One region of the Mammaliicoccus lentus genome, then DNA from elsewhere that is predicted to be linked to it. Evidence: predicted binding sites of a transcription regulator. Region 1 holds the regulator's gene; the other holds the start of a gene.

Region 1 (10,734 bases):
TGAGAAATAATGAGAAGAAAAGACCTACAATGATCGATTCAATTATTTCAGCACCTGTTAGTCTGAAATAAGGCACTACGTACATAAGTGCTCCAGTAGCCATAAAAAATGGTGGTAATATAATCTTTCTAGTATTTGTTGGATAATTTTGTGCTTTCATTCTTACAACTATAACGGCTAAGCTCATTAAAGCTGCTATAAATACTGAAAAAAGCAAATACATGATTAAAACCCCTTTAAGTTCTAAATATCATTTGTGTTTATTCCAAACCCAAAGATTGGAAAAATATTGTTATGTCAGTTAATAAATCAAAGAACAATAAAATTCCCATAATTATCATAATTATACCACCAAACTTCATGATAGCAACATTGTACTTCCTAATTATTTGTAATTTTGTTATAAAGAAAGTTAATACGAAAAATGGAATGCTAAATCCAAGTACATACAGTAGCATATATAACATCGCTTGGGATGAATTTGTTGCTGCTAACGTTCCAATCGCAGCTATAATCGGCCCGTTACACGGCGTCCACCCAGCTGCAAAAGCCATACCAATTAAAAACGTACCAATAAAACCTGAAGGCTTTGCTTTAAAATTAATTTTTCTATCTTTCATTAAAAATTGTGGTTGGAATACACCTAAAATGATTAATCCAAACACAATAATGATGATTGCTCCTACTTGTCTTATTAATGTTTGATAATTTATAAACAAGCCAGATATGTATCCTATGCCCATACCTAAAATCATATAGATTAAACTAAACCCTAACAAAAAGATAATAGTATGTAATATTGCATTACGACTTAGCCCTTTATTTTTTAAATCATCGTAACTCATACCTGTAATGTATGACACAAAAGCAGGATATATAGGTAGAACGCAAGGAGAAACAAAACTTAATATACCTGCACCAAAAGCAACAAAAACTGTTAATTCCATTATATCCCCCCTCACTATTATTTCCATTTTATCAAATTTATGCGTCATTAAAACGATTTATTTTGAACAATAAGTGAAAAGTTATTAAAACTAAGGTTTAATTATACTAAGTTTAACAAATAAAAAGGGACCACATCACTTTCAAGAAGTGTCGCAATCCCTTTAACATCAATGTATATAAACTACTTGATTTTTTGATCCATGTTTTTGTTCATCATTGTCATCATTTGGTTTATTTTCTTTTGAGATGGTTTTTGACCCATTTGCATCATCATCATTCGTAACATTTCCTCATTGATAGGTGGATTCTTTTTCAAGTAATCCATCATATATTTACGCGCAAGGAAGAATCCTAGAGCAATCCCACCGATTAATGCCACGATGATTAATAGTATTGCTAACCATGTTGCCATTATTTCACCCACTTTCTGTATCCTCTAAAAGTTTACTAAATTAAAAAGATTTTATCAAGATGAAACTTAATGTTTCAAAATTAAAAAGGGAGCGGGACAGAAATCTCATTTTGCTAAAAAGATTTCACAGCCCACCCCGGCAAAGATGACTAGGAATAAAACAGTCCAAGACATTTATATATGTCTCGGACTGTTCAGTTTAAATTAGAAACTTAATACTGTGTTTAATACGTTTTCTTTAGTGAAACCGTATTTTTCAACTACTAAGTCTCCAGGCGCACTAGCACCGAATCTATCAATACTAATTACTTTACCTTCTATGCCAACATATTTGTGCCAACCTAATGATGATGCCATTTCGATTGCAACACGTTTTCTTAATGTTGGAGGTAAAACAGTAGCTTTATATTCAGGGTCTTGTTGATCAAATGCATGCCAGTTTGGTAATGATACAACTTGAACGCCTTTACCTTGAGCTTCAATATCTTTAGCTGCATCTACTGCTAGAGATACTTCAGAACCAGAAGCTAATAATAGATATTCAGGTTCTATTTCAGAACGGTAAACAATATATCCACCTTTACGAACGCCTTCTTCTACTTCAGCTTCTTTAACATCTAAAGCTGTTAAGTTTTGACGCGTTAATACTAATGCTGTAGGTGTTGATTTAGATTCTAAAGCAATTTTCCAAGCAACTCTTGTTTCATTTCCATCTGCTGGACGAATAACATTTAAGTTTGGAATAGCTCTTAAACCTGATAATTGTTCAACTGGTTCATGTGTAGGACCATCTTCCCCAACAGCAATTGAATCATGCGTAAATACAAATGTTGAAGGAACACCCATGATAGCTGATAGACGAAGTGCTGGTTTTAAGTAGTCACTGAATACGAAGAATGTCGCACCATAAGGTTTAACACCGCCATGCGCTGCCATACCATTTACTGCTGCTGCCATACCGAATTCACGAACACCAAACCAAATGTTACGTCCTTCTGGTGTTTCATCATTAAAGTCTGGCTCATCTTTAACGTTTGATTTGTTAGATGACGCTAAATCTGCTGAACCACCAAAGAATGCTGGTACAGATTTACTTAATGCTTGAATGATATCACCTGAATCAGCACGTGTAGCACTACTGTTTCCAGCTTCATATACAGGTAAGTCTTTAGCATAGTCTTCTGGAAGTTCATTAGAAATTGCTTGTTTGAATGCTTCGCCTAATTCTGGGTTAGCTTTAGCATACTCTTCAACTAATTCATTCCATTTTGTTTCATGCTCATTTGCACGAGTTAACATTGTATTGCTGAAAATATCATATACTTCTTGAGGTACGTTGAAACGTTTAGATGGATCTAAACCGTATGCTTTCAATGCCAATTCACGTTCTTCTTCACCAAGTGGCGCACCGTGAGCACCGTTTGTACCTGCTTTGTTAGGAGCTCCGTAACCGATTACAGTTTTTACTTCAATTAACGTAGGACCTTCTAATGATTTAGCCTCAGTTATAGCTTTATCAATAGCTTCTAAGTCATTACCGTCTTCAACTAAGATGTAACTCCAACCGTAAGATTCGAATCTATTTTTAACATTTTCTGAGAAAGCTTTATCTAAATCACCATCTAATGAAATATCGTTAGAGTCGTATAAAGTGATTAATTTATCAAGGTTTAAATGACCTGCTAATGAAGCTGCCTCGTGAGAGATACCCTCCATTAAGTCACCATCACTAGCTAAAACATATGTGTAGTGATCAACAACTTCATAATTATCTTGGTTGAATTTGCCTGCTAAGTGTTTTTCAGCCATAGCCATACCAACACTCATTGCAAATCCTTGTCCAAGAGGTCCAGTTGTAACTTCTACACCATCTGTATGATTAAACTCTGGGTGTCCAGGTGTTTTTGAATCCCATTGTCTAAAGTTTTTTACTTCTTCAAGTTCTAAGCTACCAGAAAGATGTAATAAACTATATAGTAACGCTGAACCGTGACCTGCAGATAATACAAAGCGGTCTCTATTAAAATAGTTTTTTGATTGTGGATTAAAGTTTAAATGCTTTGTCCATAAAGTATATGCCATTGGTGCAGCACCCATTGGTAATCCAGGATGTCCTGAGTTAGCTGCTTCGATAGCATCGATACTTAATGCACGGATTGAATCTACTGCTAGTTGATCTTTTTCATTAAACATATATTATAGTCTCCTTTATTCTGTTATCCATTATCATTATACATCATAATATTCGGAATATTAATTATTATTACTCATTTTAACTAATTTCTTATATTATTTTTCTTTTGGATTTCTTTTAATTTTTCAGGTGTTACATCTTTACCTTCTGGATCGATAACTTTTGTGCTTTCAATCGTATCTTTAAAGTTACCTCTAAAAGCTTGTAAATATTCTGCACGAAGTTTTGTTTGTTCTTTTGCTTCTTGTTCAGAAAGTCCACTTGTTTTCTTTTTATTTGCTAGCTCATTAATTCTTTCAATCTTTTCTTTACTTAACATTTTATCACCACTTTCCATTTAATTAAAAGATAACAAAAAAAACGAGCAAATCCAAATGGATTTGCTCATATTTTAACGATTAATCTATCGAACCTACCATAGCTTTAGATTTACTTATATGATTTGGTTCTGCATCTATATTATTTGGTTGTTGGTTATCTTGTTGTTTGATTTTGTGATCAGTCATTTCGTACGTCTGTTCTGTTGAATAAACAGCATTAGACTGAGCTAAGTATAAATATCCTATTAATAGAGTCATCAAGAACACTGCTAAATATACTAAAACTGTCTTCTTAATTGTTACTGTCATAACTACTTCCTCCTAGAACGTTTGTTTGTATTTTTATATTAACAGAACAACTGTTCGTAGTCAATGAAAATACGAACAAATGTTTGTTCGAAGGAAACGTATGTGCTATAATAAATTTAAATCAATATTAGGAGCGTGCGACTATGAAAGAATTAACTAAACGTCAATCTGAAATATATCAATTCATTAAACATATAGTACAAACAAAAGGTTACCCGCCTAGTGTTCGTGAAATTGGTTTAGCTGTCGGACTTGCTTCAAGTTCCACTGTACATGGCCATTTATCTAGATTAGAAGAAAAGGGATATATTAAACGTGACCCTACTAAACCTCGTGCAATCGAGATTACCGAGACTGTAGGAGAGAACATTAACCAAGAGAACACCATTCATGTTCCCGTCATAGGTAAAGTAACTGCTGGTATACCTATTACAGCAGTTGAGAACGTTGAAGAATATTTCCCGCTACCTGCTCACTTTACATCAACACATAATAGCAATATCTTTATATTAGATGTTATTGGAGACAGTATGATAGAAGCAGGTATTCTTGATGGAGATAAAGTAATCGTGCGAAGCCAAACAATTGCTGAGAATGGGGATATCATCGTCGCGATGACTGAAGATGATGAAGCTACCGTTAAACGCTTCTACAAAGAAGAATCACGTTATAGACTTCAACCTGAGAACAGTACAATGGAACCAATTTACTTAGACAATGTAAGTGTCTTAGGTAAAGTAGTAGGATTGTTTAGAGAAATGTAAAAAAGCTGTGATGCAAGTGCATCACAGCTTTTTTTATATCATATTCCCTTTATTTGATTATTTGAGCTTTTATTTTTATTATAAAAATCTTTTTATGAAACATCTTTTTTATTTAATAATTCTTTGACACGATCTAAAACGTCAATATCTTTATTATTTATTTCTTTATTTTCCATGTTAAACTTCCCCTTTATATGTTATTCCACCAATCAAATTATTAGAAACAACATGTGTAAAACATTTAAGGAAATATGAAATAATTTTTATATCGTTATTATATCAAAGTTGTTTAGACAATGCACTTTGCTTATCTATTTTCTACTGTTGAGTAATATAGTTTTCAGTCCAATAAGGCTGTAAATCTTCGCCAATATCGACACCTACTCCTAACTCTTTATAATCTTTATTTAAAATGTTCTTTCTGTGTCCCAATGAGTTCATTAGTCCATGATGGGCATAAACACTGCTTATTTGACCATATGCTAAGTTTTCACCTGCAGTTACATAATCAAAACCATCATTGTCTAATCTATCAAATGGAGATAAACCTTGTTTATTCGTATGATCAAAATAATCGTTATCCACCATATCTGTACTATGCTTACGAGCAGTATGACTTACATTTTCATTATAAGATAATGTCGGTAAATCAAATTGAACGCGCTCTGCATTGACTATATCAAAATTTTGAAGTTCTAATGCACGCTTATATTCATCTGAAGCAGTATGGTACTGATTTGTACGCTTATCTTCAGTTGACGAAGCTACTTGCATTATTCCTTTAATTTGATTGTCTTGATGCTTATCATAAAATATGGTCGTATAAATGTTATCAAATTTGAAAACATCATAATCAGGATCATTTTGAACTAACTTAACTTTATCTTTTTGAATCTCATCTAAAGGTTCACCGAGAATTGAACGAACTTTATTCTTTTTCATTTTACTCGTTATACCTTTTTGAGATGTTATTAAGTCTTGGTTTGTATATAATCCTGTTACTTTGTCATCATCATAACTGACCATTACAAATCCATTGTATTGGTCATGATATGCATGCCATTTCTCATTATATTCATTAACGGTTACCCGTTTTGGTTTGCCAAGTTTCTTTTCAACTTCGCTTTTCGTTTGATTGATTTGAATATTATTAATCGCAAATTCTTGTTCTTTCGGCGTCTTTAGTTCAACTTTCTTAGTAGTTTGTTCATCTTCAAGTCCTTGTTGAACATTCATCACTTTTTGTTGAATTTGTTTAGATAAATCTGATTCAGGGACTGGCTTGATTAAGGTTATAATCAATAACAATATGAATAAGTAAAATACTTTTTTCAAGTAGTCCACCTCGCCTATTTTTAGTCGCGGTCACCGTTGAATATTGAATTTCGTACAATCACATAGTCTACTTTAGTGATAGATTGTAAGTCTTTGCCACCTGCATACGAGATAGAACTTTGTAAATCTTGTTCGATTTCAATTAAAGTATCTTTTAATGATCCTTTATGCTCGACAAACATTTTTTTACCTTCTACGTTTTTACGCTCACCTTTTTGGAATTCTGAAGCACTTCCAAAGTATTCTTTGTATAATTTGCCTTCAAGTTCAACAGTTTCACCTGGAGATTCTTCGTGTGCAGCAAATAGTGAACCTACCATAACCATACTAGCACCAAATCTAATTGATTTTGCAATATCACCATTTGTTCTGATTCCACCATCAGCAATAATTGGTTTTCTTGCAGCTTTACTACAATGGTTAATAGCAGCTAATTGCCAGCCACCAGTTCCAAATCCAGTTTTAATTTTTGTTATACAGACTCTACCAGGCCCGATACCAACTTTAGTTGCATCTGCTCCAGCATTTTCTAGTTCACGAACACCTTCTGGCGTTCCAACATTACCAGCAATTACAAATGTTTCTGGAATATGTTGTTTAATGTGCTTAATCATTCTAATAACTTGCTCAGAGTGACCGTGTGCAATATCTATTGTCATATATTCAGGAATTAAATTTTCATTTGCTAATTCTTCTATAAAATCATACTCATCTTTTTTAACACCTACTGAGATAGATGCAAATAAGTTTTTACTTTGCATTTTTTTAATAAATGGAATACGTGCTTTTTCATCAAAGCGATGCATGATATAAAAATAATCATTACTAGCAAACCATTCAGCTAGTTCTTCATTCATCACTGTTTGCATATTAGCAGGTACAACTGGTAATTTAAATGTTTTCGGCCCAAATTTAACAGTAGTATCACATTCAGAGCGACTTTCTACTATACATTTGTTTGGTATTAATTGTACGTCTTCATAATCAAAAATTTTCATATCAATGACCTCTTTCAAAACTATTAATAATAATCCATTAGTTACTATACATGGTTAACATGAAAAAGTAAACGAAATAAGATTATATTTATTAATTATTAAGAGCTTTATCTAAATTCTTGATATTTTCTTCCATTAAAGATTGATATGTGATGTTTTTATCTTTTGCTTCTTCTTTAGTTAATACTTCTAAATTATGAAACTTAAGTGGTTTACTATCAGTATCTTTCTTTATAATATCTGTTACTTTAGAACTTACATTTTGTTCATATAATATATATGGAGATTTTGATTTATTAATCTCTTTTATGATATTTAGAAGTTCTTTTTGACTAGGTTCTTCATTATTCATTCCAGTTACACCTGTTTGTTTAAAATGATAACGATTTGCTAAATATCCAAGAGAGTCATGAGAAATAAATACAGTATCTCGCTTCGTATCTTTTGTGATTTCTTTCATTTCTTTATCGATTTTATCGATATCTGTTATTAGCTTCTTGTAATTCTTTTCATAAGTTTCTTTGTGCGATGCATCTATTTTAACTAATTTATCTTTAATAGATTTAGCCGCTTCTTTATTGGCAATTGGATCAAGCCATATATGCGGGTCATGTTCATTTTCTTCATTATGTGTTGCATCATGTTCATGCTCATGTTCTTCTCCATCTTCATGATGGTGTTCTAATATTTCACTTTCCTCTAAATTAGGAATAGTTTGTAATTTGTGGTCGCCTTGTTTTATTGTAGAGCTAATTTTTTTAGCTACTGGATCCAACTCATCTGAAGAATATACAAATAAATCACTTTTTGCGATATTTAACATTTCTTTTTGAGTGGGTTCGTAATTATGTAAATCAGTACCACTTGGATAGATAGACTCAACATCTACATATTCTCCACCTATTTGTTTAGTAAAACTCTCGTAAGGAAAGTTTGTCGCATAAATTTTTAATTTATCATTACTGGTTGATTTAGATCCACAAGCTGCTAGAAATAAGACAGTAACACATAATACTATAGCTATTTTCGATTTATTTTTCATAAAAATCTCCTTATTTATATTTATTTTATTATAACAATCTGATGTCCCTATTTCATAGAGTAATTCTATTGCTAAGCATTATATTTTATGATATTATTATAAAACGTAATGATTACTATACAGAAAGGCTGATGAACATGCGTGTAAATATCACGTTAGCATGTACTGAAACAGGCGACAGAAACTATATTTCTACTAAAAATAAACGTACAAATCCAGAACGTATTGAATTAAAAAAATATAGTCCAAGATTAGGTCGTCATACTTTACATCGCGAAACAAAATAATTTCTTATTTATAATAAGATATACGACATTAAAAGTCACTTCATTAATTTGGAGTGACTTTTTTATTATTTCTTTAATTTAATGCTTTAAAGCATTTATGTAATAAAATTTTCATTGCTTATTTTCTGAATAGATAATAAAATATTACTTATATTTAAAATAAGTTAATAGTGAAGTAGAAAGTATGGTGATTTATATGGAAGAAATGAAACGTGGTTTAAAGACTAGACACATTTCAATGATAGCTATCGGTGGTTCTATCGGTACAGGTCTATTTATGGCTAGTGGTGCTGTCATTACACAAGCTGGTCCTGCCGGTGCGTTAATAGCATATGCAATTATAGGTGTGATGTTATATTTCTTAATGACTGCTATTGGAGAGCTTGCTACATTTTATCCAGTTTCAGGATCGTTTAGTGCTTATTCTAGTAGATTCATAGACCCTTCTGCAGGTTTTACAGTTGGTTGGTTATATTGGATTATTTGGGCACTAGTGTCTAGTGTGGATATATTAACAGCTGCTAAAATTATTACATATTGGAATATATTTGACAGTATTGATCCATTTGTATGGAGTATGATTTTTATAGTTATATTGTTCTTATTAAATATATTTACTGTTAAAGCATTTGGTGAAGCTGAATATTGGTTAAGTTTTATCAAAGTTGCAACAATAATCATCTTCTTAATTGTCGGTGTGCTAATCATCTTTGGTATTTTAGGTGGTAATGAGCCTTTAGGTCTAACGAACTACACATACAAAGAAGCACCTTTTGTTAATGGTATATCTGGTTTCTTAGGCGTATTACTTGTTGCTGGATTCAGCTTTGGTGGTACTGAAGTTGTTGCAGTTACTGCTGGTGAGTCTGAAAATCCTAAAGAATCTATGCCTAAAGCTATTAGACAAGTGTTCTGGAGAATATTATTATTCTATATTCTAGCAATTGCAGTAATAGCAGCAATAATACCTTATACAGATCCATTGTTATTAAACAAAGATAATACAGTAACACAAAGTCCTTTTACAATTGTATTTGATAGAGTTGGTATCGCATTTGCCGCTTCTATTATTAATGCTGTCATACTAACTGCTTTAATATCAGCTGGTAATTCAGGATTATATGCTACAAGTCGTTTACTTTATTCTTTATCAAAACATAAACAAGCACCAAAAGTATTTAGTAAATTAAATAAACATAACATGCCATTTGTATCACTATGTGTCACAATCGTTTTAATATTCTTATCAATCGTATATGCAACTTTAAATGCTGACGGTTACTATAGATTATTAAATATGCTTGGTGCACTTGTTACATTAGTTTGGTTAATGAGCATCATCAGTCACGTTCGTTTAAGAATGGCTATACGAAAACAAGGTAAATCAGAAACTGAAACTTTAGAATATAAAGCACCTTTATATCCTTTAGGCCCTATTATTGTTATTTCAGTTATTGCATTCTTACTAATTGGACAATCATTTGATAGTATCATCAATTTAAATATCCCAATTTTAATTGAATCATTCTTACCTATCATACTTGGCGTTGTTGTTTATTTCATCCATAAATTCATAACAAAAACTAAAGTTATTAAATTAGAAGATATCGATTTATCAAAACACAACTATGATAAATAATGAGTTAATACTACCAACAATACAAATACATTGTTGGTAGTATTTTTTTATACAAAAACAATTGTAACTTTTTCTTATTCCATTATATATAGTATAATAAACATAAATAATTAATAACTCATTAAGAAGGTGAAACAATGACTGGACAAACTAATTTATTTGATGATGTACTTAAACAAGATGAACGCTTTGTTATTGTGGTGCAAAGTGCATTTGATTCTGATTCTCAACTCATAAAAAAGACTTTAAGAGAATATACGAGTTTGACAAGAGAACAAATGCAGTCCTTATTCGATCATTTAAAAGATTTATACTTAAATGAACCTTTTGAAGAAAATCAAGTTTTCTATGATATTACAGTTTATACAAATCAAGATTATGCTGCCGATCAAGTTTATGCACATATAAAAAGAAAAAAATTTAGTCGTGAATGGACGCATACGAGCAAATAAAGGAGTTATTTCATGTCTCAACAGAGTAAAGTTT
Region 2 (10,734 bases), 170 kb from region 1:
TCGTTACACAAACGGAATTACCATACTCATGTCTCATTAAAACTGTTTCAATTGTGTACCCATCTTGAAGTTCAAATAAAAATTTTATCGTGCCATCTTTACTTTCTTGTTTAACTGCTACTTCTAATGTAGTGATTTCAAATGATTGAGCTAATTTTTCTCTTAATTCTTTTGATAAATTTGTCATTTCGCTAAAAGAATTTATTCTTTTTACATACAGCCAATCAAAAATTTGTTTTGCTCTAAATTTTGGTTCTGATTGTTCTACTAACCAATCTTCCAATTCTCCCAACTGTAAAGAATATATTGAAGGTCTTTCAAAGTTAGGCATAAATTTATTACGCTTTTTCTGTATTGCGGGCATATTATCTTTCCTTTCTTTTCACTTTAGTAATAAAGAATCCATCAGAATTATAATCTTGAGGGAGTAATTGTAACGTTTTCGTTTCTTGATTAGTTCTTGGGTCTATAAAAGTCGAGAATTCAAAGTCTTTATTAGCTTTTAAAAATGAATAAACAACGTTTTCATTTTCCATTTGTTCAATCGTACATGTTGAATAAACAAGTTCTCCACCAGGTGCTAAAGATTTACTTGCATTTTCTAAAATTTCCAATTGTAAATGCCATAATGCTTCTACATCTTTTGATGTTTTTTCATATTTGATTTCAGGTTTTCTTCTCATTACCCCAAACCCACTACATGGCGCATCAACTAAAATATAATCATAAGTTTGATTAAATGGTTGCGTAGCGTCATGAACATCAGTATTTACATTTTTAAGTCTTAATTTTTTAACATTAAAATCAATCAAATCGATTTTATGTGGATGAATATCATAAGCATCAACTTTACCAGTTTGGTTAAGCATTTCAGCTATATGACACGTTTTTCCTCCAGGTGCACTACAAGCATCTAATACAGTACTACCTTCTTTAACATTCATTATTTCAGCTACGAACATTGAACTTTTATCTTGAACTGAAAGAAGTCCGTCTTTAAATAATCGATCGTTCACTATTGGTTCACCTTTAATGTGCAAACAACGTTCAATATCTTTATCTAATTCGACAGTATAACCGTTACTTTCCAATCTTTCAATAGCTTCTGGAACTGTAATTCTTGTCGTATTCACTCTTACCGTTGTATCAGGAGGCGTTAAACTTAATAAACACATTTCTTTTGTTTTTTCATAACCAAAATGAGTAATCCAATGTTTTGTTAACCATAGAGGCACACTAGCTTCAACTGATAACCTTTTGTCATCATGTTTAATTTCATCAAATGTTCTCAAAGGTGCTGCCATGAAACTTCTAAGTATAGCGTTTATAGCTTTACTATTATGCAGGTCACCACGGTTTTTTGCTATGTTTACGGCTTCGTTAATAATTGCATGATCTGGCACTTTATCTAAATAAACATATTGATATGCGCTCATGATTAATAAACGTTTCATCCAACCTTTTAATTTAGTTTGTATAAAAGGTTCTATTAAGTATTCCAAAGTGATTTTTCTTTGTATTGTTCCATATACAAGCTCAGTTAATAAGCCTATATCTTTTTTTGATACAGCTTCATTTTTAATTGCTTCATTAAGCTGTAGATTACTGTATGCTTCACCTGTTAGTACGTCGTCTAATATCGTTAAAGCAACATATCTTACATTATTATTCATCATATTAATTTTGTCCCATCAATTTTGGATTGTAATCCGCTTATATAATCACGTGTTTTTACACGTTTTTTACCTGCTAATTGTATTTCAGTTAAAGCAACGCCATCTTCGGAACCAGTCGCAACAATAATTGCATCTTTAGTCGTTTCAATGATTTCACCTGGTTCACCTTTGACATTCTCAACGATTTCACTACGCCATAGCTTTAAGTTTTTACCGTCCATAGTCGTATAAGCAACCGGCCAAGGTGATAATCCGCGAATGTGATTGTGAATTGTTTGAGCATCTTTAGTCCAATCAATTCGTTCGTCTTCTCTAGAAATATTCGATGCAAATGTAGCTAAACTGTCGTCTTGAACAATGCTATCATTAGTACCATTAAAAATAGTAGGTAAAGTTCTCTTCAACAAGTCTGTCCCAAGTGTTGCTAGTTTATCGTGAACTTCTCCTACTGTGTCATTTTCAAGTATTTCAACTTCGTCTTGACTAATAATATTTCCTGCATCTAATTTTTCTGCCATGTACATAATCGTAATTCCTGTTTTTTTCTCTCCATTCATTACAGCATAATGAATTGGCGCGCCACCTCTATATTTAGGTAACAATGAAGCATGCACATTGATTGCTTTATGTTTTGGCGCATCAAGCAAAGATTTAGGTAATAATTGGCCAAATGCAGCTGTCACGATTAAATCAGGTTTTAAGTTAATGATTTCTTCTAATTCAGAAGAATTATTCAGTTTTTCAGGTTGATATACAGGTATATTATGTTCTAATGCTACCTTTTTAACTGGTGGTGGTGTTAGTATCTTCTTTCTGCCAACAGGACGGTCTGGTTGTGTTACAACTGCAATTACATCATACTCTTGAATAAGCATCTCTAACACACCTGTAGAAAAATCAGGCGTACCCATAAAAACAATTTTACTCATCCTTATACATCTCCTCTAACTCTTCTTCACTAACTTCTCTCGTCATTTTATCTGTAAACAACTCACCATATAAATGATCAATCTCGTGTAAAATAATTCTCGCAATATCATCATATGCAGTTAATTCTACATCATTACCATTTAAATCTTTACTCTTAACAGTAATCATGACACTTCTTTCAACCTCACCATAAACACCCGGAACGCTGAGACAACCTTCTACATCTGTTTCAGTTTTTTCAGATTGTGTTAAAATAGTTGGGTTTATAAGCTGCAAAATACCATCTTGCTCCATATCAACAAGCGCAACTTTTAAATCAACACCAATTTGTGGCGCGGCAATTCCAACACCATCATTATCAAACATTGTATCTTCTAAATCAGCAATTAATTGCTTTATTGATTCATCAAAATTTACGACATCTTTAACTTCTCTATTTAAAATTGGATTGGGGGCAGTAACAAGTGGTTTTACAGCCATATCTATCGCTCCTTTATAAAAACTCATCGTATAATTATAACTTAAAACAAATAAAAAAGACAGCTATAACTGCCTTTTTAAAATTTTAAAAACACTTTATACAAATACCATTATGTATCTATTTGTAAATTGGTTTTATATTCTTCTATTATAGTTTTCTTAGATTGCTCGTCAGGTTCAAAATACCATATACCATCATCTTCTATTTGATTCATTCCATCTAATGACAATTTATCAATATGATTTGCACCTTTTTTATAGCTTTCATATAAATTTTTAAAATCTCCTGCCGAATAATTCGACTTAACATTTTTTTCGCTTGCTTTTAAAATTTTATTTAATGTTATAACATTTTTACTTTTCGTCACTTTTTGTGACACAGCTTCAATAACTTGTCTTTGCCTCGCTGTTCTACCTTCATCTCCACCAGCACCCTCTTGTTTCCTACTTCTAACATAATCAAGTGCTTGTTTGCCGTTAAGATTAGTTTTCTTTCCTTCTTTAAATGTTGACCCATTAAAAGAAAATGAAGCATTGCTTGTAACTTCTATACCATCAATAATATCTATAATTTCTTCGAACCCATCCATATCAATTGTTATATAACCATCTATTGGTATGTCAAAATTATTCTTGATTGTATCTATTGCTGTCTTAGCGCCTCCATATGCATAGGCATGTGCTATTTTTTCGTTTCTATCTATATCATTAATATAAACGTTTGTATCTCTAGGTAATGTTAAAAGCTTTGTAGTTTCTTCTTTAGGATTAACTGATGCAATCAACATCGAATCAGTTCTTTGCCCTATATTTTCTTCGTCTCTTTTTTCATCAGTATCAACACCAAAAATTGCAATTGATAAAGGTTTTTTATTTTTAATTTTATCTACGGATTCTTTTTGTTCTTCTTTAGTGCCTATCCTTTCTTGAACATTAACATTGAATTGGTTCAGTCTTGATTTTACATAAATCGTTATTGTTGATCCTATAACCAAGATGATAAACAATGCTATGACAATTTTACCTTTTCTTGTTAATTTCATGTTTTCGCTCCCTATTTATCAGTTTCTATATCTTTTCCATATTTATCTTTTTAGTAGTAGCGAGTAATAGCCCGAAAGCAACACTGATACTTAAAAGAGAAGAACCTCCATAACTTAATAAAGGAAGTGTAACACCTGTTAAAGGTATTATTCCTGATATTCCAGCTAAATTAATGAATACTTGTAAAAATAAATAACTAACTACACCTATACAAATTATTTTGTAGTAATTATTTTTAGTCGTATTAGCGTATATAATCCCTTTAAATGTTATATACATATATAATGCTATAACTGCGATAACCCCTATTAAACCTGCTTCTTCAGCTAAAACTGAAAATATAAAATCTGTGTGTGGTTCAGGTAAATAACCTAATTTCATAATGCCGTTCCCCATACCTTGACCAGTAACGCCGCCATTACCAATTGCTAATAAAGAATTAGATAGTTGATAACCTTCACCATTTTCATATTTAAATGGTTCCATGATTACTTTAATTCGATTCAATCTGTATGTATTTTTTGTATCAAATATTAATGTGTAAATTAAATAGATTACAAATGGCAGTGAAATCGAACCGAATAATTGAACTTTCACAATATTTTTTATATCTGAATACATTAAAATAAACAATATAATACCAATATTTAATATTGTGCCGCCTAAATCACCTTGAACTAAGATTAAAACTAAACCAAAACCTAGCATAAACAATGGGGGTAATAAAGTTTTAATGTTATATATCCTTGCTTGGGACATTTTTTTATCGATTATGTATGAAAGATATATGATAGAGGCTAACTTTAGAAATTCTGAAGATTGTATGCTGAAAAAACCTAAATTAAGCCAATTTTTAGAACCATTAATTTCACTTCCTAAAATCAAGGTAATAATAAGTAAAATGATGACACCGATAATAATAAATTGTTGAAATGCTTTCGCTTTTAAAGCATCAATGTCCACAAAATAAGCAATAAATAGAACAATTAAAGTACCTACAAATAAAAATATAGATTGCCTGACCATAAAATGATTACTATTAATTATATTTCCATTTGTTAATGAACCCATTCGTGCAGGAACCATACTTGCGCTGTAAATAAATATAATTCCTATAATCCCCAATATTAAATAACAAAATAAAATACTTTTATCCACATTTTTATTTATTTTATTATAATTTTTAAATCTAATTTTATACACCCCACATTCTCAAACAATCGTAACTTTTTTTATTATGTTAGTCAAACATATTTTAGGATAACCTAAATATCATTATTGTTTTATTCAACAAATATATATTGAAATAAATAATGGAATTAAATAAAATTATTTCAAAATGCAAAAATACAATTTAGTTAAATTATTGCATGTTCTAACGACGAAAAAAATCAGAAAAAGAAAGTTCAGTAAAATCAGTTCGGACGACTGACCCTAACACTGAAAAAGGTAAGTTATTACGTAAAGATAAAGAATTAATGATTTATACCAACTCTAAAATGCCTGAGCATGTTGGAAACAAATTAGCTTGTACGAGTTGTCATGCTCAAGGAGGAAATGGAAATGCTCTTTCTCTAGAAGGTGTCTCTAAAAAATACCCACAATACAGAGATCGTGAAGGTAGAGATGTTTCACTTAAAGAGCGAATTAATGGATGTTTTGCTAGGAGTATGAATGGAAAACCTATCAAAGAAAATAGTGAGGAAATGAAAGCAATGGTAGCTTATTTAGATTTTATTAGTGAAGACGTTAAAAAATCTGAAGCACCAGAGATAGAACAAGCAAAAAATATACCTGAACCAAATGTTGATAAAGGGAAAAAGGCATTCGATAGAAATAATTGTTTATCTTGTCATGGCAATGGTTCATCGAGTGCCCCATTTACTGAACCATCGTTATGGGGACCAGACTCATTTAATACTGGTGCAGGTATGAGTAGATTTTCAAAAATGTATGACTTCATTTACCATAATATGCCTTTTGGTGAAGAAGGAACGTTGAGCAAACAAGAAGCTTCAGACATAACTGCTTATATATTGACGCAAGATAGACCAAAGTTTGTAAATAAATCAAAAGAAAAATTTTATCCAAAAGGTGGAGAACCTGACGATAAAATTTCTGAAAAAGAAAGGGAACAAATATTAAATCATGATTATGATTGGCAGGAATTAGAAGAAGTAAGTTCTAAATAATTGATTTAACCCCTCTAGCTTATTTTAAAGTTAGAGGAGTTAATTGGTGCTATATATAACTTCTACATCATCATTTGCGGATTACTCAACTAATTTTATAACTTATTGCCAGTGTCTATAGAATGTTGTAGATACTGGCTTTTTTCATGATATTAATTCTAAAAATTTCATACCTTTGTGTTGTTGTTTATAAAATATGCCCTTTATTTTCCCTCTTAATAAATATTTTTTTGTAACATTTCGTTTGACCCATTAATAAATCATAGAACTCTTTCTTTTTTCAATTCATTAATAACTCGCTCTGTATTTTTATTATCATCAAATTCATTAATTTTTAAATATTTTTCTTTTATATCACTAGCCACTTTATAATTGTTATTTATTGCTTTATTTACATATTCTATTAACTCTTTTTCACTATATGCGATATCCCCTGGTGCATTTTTGTCATTAACTGGTGGTATCGCTTTATAATTTTCTATTAAATAATCTTTTTCTTTCCAATAGAAAATAGGATAAGCTCCTCTATAAATAGCATCATAAATAATAGAAGAATAATCTGTAATGAATATTTTAGATTCTTTCAAAGCTTCAGAAGGATTAGTATTTATTATGTGCTTATATTTCTTTAAATTTTGTTTAATATAATCAGCAAACTTATTATGTGGAACAATTAAAAGTTTATCTAAAAGACCAGCTTTTTCAAAAGTCTCAATTACTTCAATCAAAGATTTATAATAAGAGGTTTTTTCAATTTCATTATTAATAACATAAGCTTCTTCCCAATATCTCCATGTTGGCATAAAAGCGATTTTACTGGCCTCTTTATTCAAGTTTGCTTGATCTAGCTTTGGTAAACCTGTTTTCATTAAATCATTTTTGTCGTAGCCCATTTTATAAAATTCTTGTGCTTCCAAATCAGAACTTATGACACTCTTTTTCAAATTATTTGTTTGATTCTCTTTATGAAAACCTAAAGCCATAGGGTTATCCACTGGTTTGGCAAACATTATTCCGTGTTGCAAGAAGTATAAAGGTGTTTTAGTTATTTTATTGGCTAATAAATTATCGTATACTCTGATAGCCAAAACATGATTACTTAACTCGCTTGAAATAAAATTGTCTGCTATGAATAAATATAAATAATGTTTGAAAGAGTAACGTCTTACAAGATCGTTTTTATATTTATCCTTAAGTCTATTAAACCCTTCAAATTTAGAATCAATTATAAATTTATTTACTGATTTAATTTCTTTATCTTTTTTTACACTTTCAAAAACGGCGAAACCTGACTCAGAGGCGTTAGAGGTATTTTTTTCGAAATATAGGTTTACATTTACATTTTTGAAAAGATTAATAACTTTAGCTGTTTTGTTGGCGATCTTTATCTTTAATTTATTTAAATTATTATATATAGGTAGTTTCGGAGTAGCTGTAATAACTAAATTATTAACTAAGCTTATTCTAGATACATAAGCATTCTTTTTATAAACTTTAACACCTTCTACCTTATTAATAATTTCTAAATGATTAAATATGTTTAAAGAATGAATAATAGTATTACCATGTGCGAAATACAAATTATTATGTAACTCTTTAAGTTTACCTAAATTATCGTTTGTAATAGTAAACTTAAAATCTTTTAAACTAAGCCATTCTATTTTTGCCATTAAAAGTCCGTCATTAGTTACAACATTATCTATCTTAACATCGCTACGATATTTATAATAAATCGTTCCCGAATACTCTATGCCTCTTCTAGTTGCTTTTGATGATATAAATGTTGAATTAAATAATAAGTTTGCTCTTGTATCATATTCTATTTTAACTATCTGATTTTTAATATGAGATAGTACAAAAACTCGATTATTGATTTTTATGATTATTGGTTTGAAATTTTTGACGTTATTCTTTAATGTTATTTCCTGGATTTTATTCTTTAACAAATTATTAATTTTAATTATTTGATTAGATTCATCATTTAATTTAAAAGTATTATTTGATTTCATTAATATTTTAAATTGTTCTGTTGAATCAATAACTTTTATACAAGATGTTTTGAAAGAAAACTGAGTAGTTGCTAATGTATATTCTAAAAATGAAACAATATTTTCATATGTGAATTTTAAATATATATATTTTTGTGTGTTTTCCGTTCTTTCTAAAGTATCTATTATATTATGGCCTGTTAAAAATATTTCGTTTCCAATAACATGTTCATTACCTACTTGATCTGTAATTTTGTATGAATATTTGTTTTTTTCTATTTCATATCCTTCATAAATTTTTTCGTACTTAATATCAATACTTCTATTAGTATTACCATTTATATAAGGGGTTACGTAAATTTCATTATTTTTAATATGTATATAATAGTTTAAATTATTATGTTTTATAATGGATAATATACCATTAGGAACTGCTTCATTAACTCTGCATAATAAATATTCATTTTCATTCAATAAATTTTTAGATATGTATATATTGTTATTAGAACCAAAAAGATTCAACCTTATATAATCATTTGTTTGTTTAGAAATATTACATAATTCATTAAATATTTTTACTATTTTCAATATTATAACCTTCTTCGCAATTAATTTTGTAAAATTGATCCTTTATTTAATATAGTAACATTTAATTGAATTTTTATAACTAAAATCATTAAAATTTATGTATTTTTATATAATATGGTAGAATCGAACAATTCATAAATGGAAACGTTGATCTTTTCTTTACAAAATAGAACGTTTGTTCGTATAATGTTTATGAGGTGATTATATGAAAGTCATTAACCATGATATACCAGAACCATATAAATACGAAACAGATTATAGAAAGATACCAAGAGAATATCTTAACCCACGTATACCACATGGACGTGGAATGATTAAATGGGCGCCATTTGCGACTATGCCACAACAATATGAAGAAATTAATCAACACATACGTGATCAAGATAAGATTGAGAAACCAGAATTAAGCGAATCTGCCATAGCGGACTTAAACAATGTATTATTAGAAAAGATGTTTTATAACCCAGTTTCTACTATTAAATACTGGCATAATGGATATATTAAAGATTTGAAGTGTGAAATACACAAATTTGATAAGATGATGAACTCATTGCAGGTTATTAATTATGAAGATAAAGGCATTATGTACTTAGATATGGATTGTATTCTGGAGATAGAGTAAGATGATAATAAAAGTGAAATATTAAGAAAGAATAAGGTGGTAAGAATTGAATCATTTTAAAGAACACAAGCTATTAATAATCATTATTAGTAGTCTAGTCTTATTATATTTTTTTAGAAATCAAATTGAATACTTTTTATATCCATATCCTAGGTTAACAACAATATTAGGTATGATTTTAACTATTCTCATAGCTTATCTTGGGTTTTATAATCAAACAAAAAAAGAGAATAAAAAAAGTGAAAAAGTGTATCTAAATATACGAAAAAAATTAGCTCAGACTTACTTTGAAGAAAAAGACAAGTTTTCTAACCACAAATTAATTTTTCTATTGTACTCTATTGAAGCTATTAATAAAAATAAACAAGAAATTACTGAGCCGCTAAAGAGGGACAACATAAAATATATTAGTGAGAATCACCCCAATCTTTATACCAGTATTCAAATATTTTTAGATTGTATTGAGAAATATGAAATAAATAATCACTTAAATAACACTATAAAAGAAGTGAATCAGCATACAACATCTTCTGATAGCATCTATTTAAAAGATAAAGAACAAATAAAAATAAATAATTTTATATACGATATCAAGAGGTTTCAATTATTAATCTTAAACCACCCTAATCATCTATCTTTTACTAAACCAGATGATTTATTCAGAGAATATCATTTACTTTTTTCAATTATCACTATTATTTCAGAATCTGAAAATGCAGAAAAATTATTGAAAAATATTATAGTTTTTTACTCTAATAATACTGAATCTGTAGATTTATAGTTTTAGACGCAAAAAAATACCACCCAGTGACATGTTTGGGTGTTTTATATAATATTAAGACAAGAAGAAACTCGTTTCACTCGTTTTAAAAAAGGAGCATTAAATAATGGGAAACTCACTTCAAATAATTACACCATTTATAAATTTTCTAATTTTTCTAGGTGGTCTAAGCTCTGGTATTGCGGTAATTTACATAATAATAAAACTAGGTTTATATCTCTTTATTCAAAAAACAACTAAATTACCAATAATAGTACGTACAACCACTAAAGATGTATTTCATGAAATAGAAAATACTAAAAAAGAAAAATTAGAAGAAAAATACGGCCTAGAATCTCAATTAATACCAGAAATAAAAGACTTAAAAAATAAAATTGTAGCCGAAATCACTTTAGATAAAAACCCGAATTATGTATGTATATTAGGCTCTAGA

Evidence for each region. The regulator LexA, encoded in region 1, represses DNA repair genes until DNA is damaged. The targets are predictions, from matches to a motif close to CGAACATATGTTCG.
Region 2: ACNMOQ_RS08625 (YolD-like family protein) is a predicted target of LexA. The motif match lies at 9,067-9,080, and genes of this name have one in related genera.

Annotation. Positions count from the first base shown of each region.
Region 1 covers NZ_OX344834.1:1,579,114-1,589,847, forward strand. The annotation lists gene ACNMOQ_RS07790 (CcdC family protein) at 1-226, opposite strand, end outside; gene ACNMOQ_RS07795 (cytochrome c biogenesis CcdA family protein) at 261-947, opposite strand; gene ACNMOQ_RS07800 (YneF family protein) at 1,130-1,360, opposite strand; gene tkt (transketolase) at 1,565-3,553, opposite strand; gene ACNMOQ_RS07810 (DUF896 domain-containing protein) at 3,637-3,873, opposite strand; gene sosA (DNA damage-induced cell division inhibitor SosA) at 3,953-4,183, opposite strand; gene lexA (transcriptional repressor LexA) at 4,327-4,947, shown strand; gene ACNMOQ_RS07825 (CAP domain-containing protein) at 5,266-6,282, opposite strand; gene guaC (GMP reductase) at 6,303-7,280, opposite strand; gene ACNMOQ_RS07835 (metal ABC transporter solute-binding protein, Zn/Mn family) at 7,372-8,322, opposite strand; gene rpmG (50S ribosomal protein L33) at 8,460-8,609, shown strand; gene ACNMOQ_RS07845 (amino acid permease) at 8,806-10,248, shown strand; gene ACNMOQ_RS07850 (hypothetical protein) at 10,386-10,700, shown strand; gene ACNMOQ_RS07855 (phosphoribosyltransferase domain-containing protein) at 10,713-10,734, shown strand, end outside.
Region 2 covers NZ_OX344834.1:1,748,713-1,759,446, forward strand. The annotation lists gene rlmN (dual-specificity RNA methyltransferase RlmN) at 1-364, opposite strand, end outside; gene rsmB (16S rRNA (cytosine(967)-C(5))-methyltransferase RsmB) at 366-1,676, opposite strand; gene fmt (methionyl-tRNA formyltransferase) at 1,673-2,605, opposite strand; gene def (peptide deformylase) at 2,598-3,086, opposite strand; gene ACNMOQ_RS08605 (LCP family protein) at 3,197-4,129, opposite strand; gene ACNMOQ_RS08610 (FtsW/RodA/SpoVE family cell cycle protein) at 4,155-5,333, opposite strand; gene ACNMOQ_RS08615 (c-type cytochrome) at 5,609-6,322, shown strand; gene ACNMOQ_RS08620 (CDP-glycerol glycerophosphotransferase family protein) at 6,583-8,784, opposite strand; gene ACNMOQ_RS08625 (YolD-like family protein) at 9,104-9,520, shown strand; gene ACNMOQ_RS08630 (hypothetical protein) at 9,567-10,301, shown strand; gene ACNMOQ_RS08635 (hypothetical protein) at 10,408-10,734, shown strand, end outside.